One region of the Shewanella sp. FeAMO genome, then DNA from elsewhere that is predicted to be linked to it. Evidence: riboswitches for the same ligand, from Rfam matches in the RefSeq annotation. Region 1 holds a riboswitch; the other holds the start of a gene.
The links. A riboswitch is a leader RNA that binds a small molecule or an ion and turns the genes downstream of it on or off. The one in region 1 is predicted to bind thiamine pyrophosphate.
Positions count from the first base shown of each region.

Region 2: it holds a riboswitch for thiamine pyrophosphate, as region 1 does, so the genes downstream of both, thiC (phosphomethylpyrimidine synthase ThiC) here and ACWAU4_RS13915 (TonB-dependent receptor) in region 1, are expected to answer to the same signal.

Region 1 is NZ_CM132201.1:3,088,117-3,090,594, reverse strand. It holds gene ACWAU4_RS13930 (PaaI family thioesterase) at 1-311, shown strand, start outside; gene ACWAU4_RS13925 (PaaI family thioesterase) at 308-760, shown strand; gene ACWAU4_RS13920 (YcfL family protein) at 778-1,167, shown strand; TPP riboswitch at 1,315-1,424, shown strand; gene ACWAU4_RS13915 (TonB-dependent receptor) at 1,480-2,478, shown strand, end outside.
Region 2 is NZ_CM132201.1:2,400,719-2,403,196, forward strand. It holds gene ACWAU4_RS10710 (hypothetical protein) at 1-526, shown strand, start outside; TPP riboswitch at 691-790, shown strand; gene thiC (phosphomethylpyrimidine synthase ThiC) at 1,020-2,478, shown strand, end outside.

The sequences.
Region 1 (2,478 bases):
CCACATTGATGGATACTGCCAGTGGTTGCGCCGTGGTTTGTGCCATCAAGGACAAATATGGTTCGCTGGAGATCTCGCCAACTCTGGATCTGCGGGTCGACTATATGAAGCCTGCCGAGCCCCACAAGCCGGTGTATGGTTTTGCCGAGTGTTATAAATTGTCATCCAGCGTAGCGTTCACCCGGGCCATTGCCTATCAGGACAGCATAGACGACCCCATAGCCCATGCGGTTGGCTCCTTTATGCGGATAAGCCCTGAAATGATAGGGGATACTTTCCGCAAGGCACTGATGGGTGAGGAAACAAAATGACAGATCCCAAGGCATCCATGGATGTAAAAAGCATAGTTGCTAAAGTGACAGAAACCAATGATTTCAGTCACTTGCTTGAGCATGTTCCCTATGCTCGCTTTATCGGCATGCAGGTGGACAGGTTTGGCGATGAACTGGTGTTTCGTCTGCCGGCCAAAGATGACAACATAGGTAACCCGGTACTGCCGGCCATTCACGGTGGCGTGATAGCCGGGTTTATGGAGATGTCGGCCATCATCCAGCTTATGGTGTTTATGCAAACCAGTAAGGTGCCCAAGGTGGTTGATTTTTCCATCGACTATTTACGCGCCGGTTATCATAAGGACAGTTTCGCCGAGTGCCGAATAACCCGTCAGGGGCGGCGAGTGGCCAATGTCAATATCGACTGCTGGCAAACCAACCGCAAACAGTTGATTGCAACGGCCAGGGCGCACTTTTTGATTGATTGAGAATAAGGGATTGGCAGATGAAAAAAGTCTTGGTAATAGCAGCAACCCTGCTGGCTCTGGCAGGCTGCGCCAACCATACGGCCGGGGTGTATGCCAGCTCGACCGGTGAAACCCGCGCAGACAACAGCAGCTTTGCCCGCTCTGTGAGTGTGGGTGATCTTATGGCCAGAGGCGAGGGCGGCTTGCTCAGAGGCACAGCCACCATCAGCAGCAAGGTCGCTACCGATATGCGCATTCAGTACAAGTTCACCTGGTATGATGCCAGCGGCTATACCCTGGATGATGAAGGTGTGTCCTGGAAGTCGGTCAAGCTGCATGGTAAACAACAGTTGCAGGTGAGCGCCGTGGCGCCGAATCCGACCGCCAGCCGTTTTGAGATCTATGTGCGCGAGGCCTTTTCAAACTAAAAGTTGAAACCTCGGCACCACTGCCGCCCGAGCCATTATTCCCGTTGAATGCTCAACACTCGGGAGTATTGGAGTGGGCGGTTTTTTTATGCCCTCAGGTACAATTTGGCAACCTGGCTCACTTTTGTTGGTAACTCGTGTATACTGGCCCGCGCCAAGGGGTGTTTACCGCATTGCGGTTGACTGAGATGTCGTATGACGAACCCTTAGAACCTGATCCGGCTAGTACCGGCGTAGGAATGGGCCACAATTCGTGCACTTTCAACTCGCTTTCTTATTGCCGGATCTCAAACTGTGAATATTTGAGGTCCTATGTCCAAGTTTACCGTACCTACTCTGCTTGCCAGCACCATTCAGATGCTGCTGTGGGCACCCGTTCATGCCGCCGATAATCCCGGCGTTGAAAAGCAAGATGAGCAACAAGCCATGGAAGTAATAGTCGTCAGCGGCGACTTTCGTGGCCTGACGCTGGAGAAGATGCCCTCCAGTGTGACTGTTATCGATGAGCAGCGCATTGAAGATCAAGGCGCCGAGCATTTCGAAGACATGCTGGGTAATGTGGCCAACTTCAACTGGTCAGGTGCCAGCTCCCGGCCAAGATACTTCCAGATCCGCGGTGTAGGTGAGCAGGAGCAATACCAGGGCGCGCCCAACTCCTCTGTGGGCTTTATTATCGACGATATCGACCTCTCCGGGCTGGGCAGCGTTTCCAGCCTGTACGACCTGCAGCAGTTTGAAGTGCTGCGCGGCCCACAGGGCACCCGCTATGGCGCCAATGCCCTGGCCGGTCTTATCTATCTCAAGAGCAATGATCCCACAGACGTGTTCGAGCACGGCGCCGAAGTCTCGCTCGGTAATGATAATCTGCAAACCTTCAGCGGCTTCAGCTCCGGCCCAGTGACTGATTCCGGCAAGTTGCTCTATCGTGTGGCGCTGCAGCAACACAAGCAGAACGGTTATCGCGACAACCTGTATCTGGGCCGTGACGATACCAATGAGCGCGATGAATTCAGCGGCCGTATCAAGCTGCGCTGGTACGCCACCGACAAGTTGCAGGCGGACTTCACTCTACTGCACGCCGATTTTGACAATGGTTATGATGCCTGGACCCTGGACAATAACGGCTTCAATACCATTACCGATGCGCCGGGCGTCGACAAGCAGCGCACCACGGGATCCAGTCTCAAGCTGAGTTATACCGGCTTCGAGGCTTTTGAGCTGGTGTCCCTGTCAAGCTATGCCGCCACAGATCATCATCACGGTTACGACGGTGACTGGGCCAACCCGGATTACTGGGCCGGGAAAGAGTGC
Region 2 (2,478 bases), 690 kb from region 1:
TCAAAACCAGAAAGAGCAAAGCATCCCCAAGACTCAGGATCAAAGCGTTAAGCCTATTGGTAGAGTCATTGAAGAAACGAAAAATGCAGCCGTACCTGCGCCCGAGCGAGCAAATGACTTTAGACCGCAGCCGGCAGAGCAAGCTCAGTTGGACTTCAGTTCAAGCGCATTAAAGTCTGCCCGAAAAGTATTGCAACACTCTCAACAGCAGGCGCTGCAGCAGTTATCACAGCAATATGCGGATAAGGCCACGGGACGTAAGAGCCTCAGTGAAATGGATGGGGAGATGGAGGTGCTTTGGGTCAATGACGCCGATGATTTCAATAAAGTGGCCAGTCTGGATCTGCCGCTCGACCCCAACCGTATCGTCAAGGATGGTGATACCTGCTATCGGGTCGTCAAGGTGCCGACTCCGCTCAATCCCTATGCCGAAAACTTGGGGTTTCCATTTAAGTGCGGTCAGACAGAGATGGAAAAAGCACTCAAGGAGGCGGTGGCCAGCCGTCTAAAGCGGCTTGGTAAGTGAGTTTTGCAATCAATTTATTTGACTTGAAATAAATTTTTTGTTCAATTTTTGCGAGTATTTCAATTTAATTCAGATAATTAAATTGTGATTTTAATGGATTTGATCCTGCGGCGCGTTTTGTCATTGGGCTTGTTTCCCGCTTCGGCTTGTGCTTATACTCGACAGCAATCTTGTCGGAGTGCCCTCTGGGCTGAGACCGTTTATTCGGGATCCGTTGAACCTGATCAGGCTAGCACCTGCGAAGGAAACAAGCATTCAGCTGCAGCATTACCGCAGCCACTGCGAGCAAAAATCTATGCCAAAGGCTTTAAAGAGCCGAGGCGATATCTGGCTTCTCAAGCGGACATTGAACTGACCTGAAACCACGAGGCCAGTCTGCCAACACCGCCGGAGGGGGACTCCAAATCAAGGAGTTTAACCAGTCAGCTTGCGCCGCTTATTTATTCAACTCTCCTGACAAGCAATTTCATTTTCCAAAAGAGTGAGCTTGCTTATGTCAAATCGTCAATCCAATCGTCGTCAAACCCGTGAGGCCGCCCAGGCCTTTATCGATAACCTTAAACCCTTGCAGCATCCCAATTCACAGAAGCTGTTTGTTCAGGGCTCCCGGGCCGATATTCAGGTAGCCATGCGCCAAATCAGGCAGACAGACACCCGAATACCAACCCAAGATGGCAGTGAGCAATTTGAACCCAATCCCACTGTACGTGTTTATGATTGTGCCGGCCCTTATTCAGATCCCAACGTGGCTATCAATGTGCGCCAGGGCCTGGATAAGCTCCGCCAGGGCTGGATCCTAGAGCGTGATGATACGCAAGAGCTGACCTCGGTCAGCTCCAGTTTTACCCAGCAGCGGCTGGCGGATGAAGGGCTGGATCATTTGAGATTCGACGCTTTGCCCAAACCGCGCCGGGCCAAGCCGGGTAAGCGGGTGACCCAATTGCATTACGCCCGTGCCGGCATTATCACTCCTGAAATGGAATATATCGCCATTCGTGAAAATATGGCCCGGGCCAATGAAGCACTTGCCAAAGATCCGCAGCTGGCCCGCAAGGCCAAAGGAGAAGCCTTTGGTGCTATAGTTGCCACGCCGATAACCCCTGAGTTTGTTTGCAGCGAAGTGGCCCGTGGCCGCGCCATCATTCCCGCCAACATTAACCACCCTGAAGCCGAGCCTATGATTATCGGCCGTAACTTTTTGGTGAAGGTCAACGCCAATATCGGTAATTCGGCGGTGACCTCTTCCATCGAGGAAGAGGTGGAAAAACTGGTGTGGGCCACCCGTTGGGGCGCCGATACGGTGATGGATCTGTCCACCGGCCGTTATATCCACGAAACCCGCGAATGGATAGTGCGCAACTCGCCTGTGCCCATAGGTACTGTGCCCATCTATCAGGCGCTGGAAAAGGTCAACGGCATTGCCGAAGATCTCAGCTGGGAAGTGTTTCGCGACACCCTGATAGAGCAGGCCGAACAAGGGGTGGATTACTTCACCATTCATGCCGGGGTATTGCTGCGCTATGTGCCCATGACGGCCAATCGGGTGACCGGCATGGTGTCCCGTGGCGGCTCCATTATGGCCAAGTGGTGCCTGAGCCATCATAAGGAAAACTTCCTCTACAGCCATTTCCGCGACATCTGTGAGCTTTGCGCCGCCTATGATGTTTCTCTGTCGCTCGGTGACGGCATGCGCCCCGGCTCGATTGCCGATGCCAACGACGAGGCTCAGTTTGCCGAGCTGGAAACCTTGGGTGAGCTGGTGAAAATCGCCTGGGAATACGATGTGCAGACCATAATCGAAGGGCCGGGCCATATTCCTATGCAGCTGATCAAGGAGAATATGGACAAGCAGCTTGAGTACTGTGATGAGGCCCCTTTCTACACCTTGGGGCCCCAGACCACGGATATTGCGCCCGGCTACGATCATTTCACCTCTGGCATAGGCGCGGCGA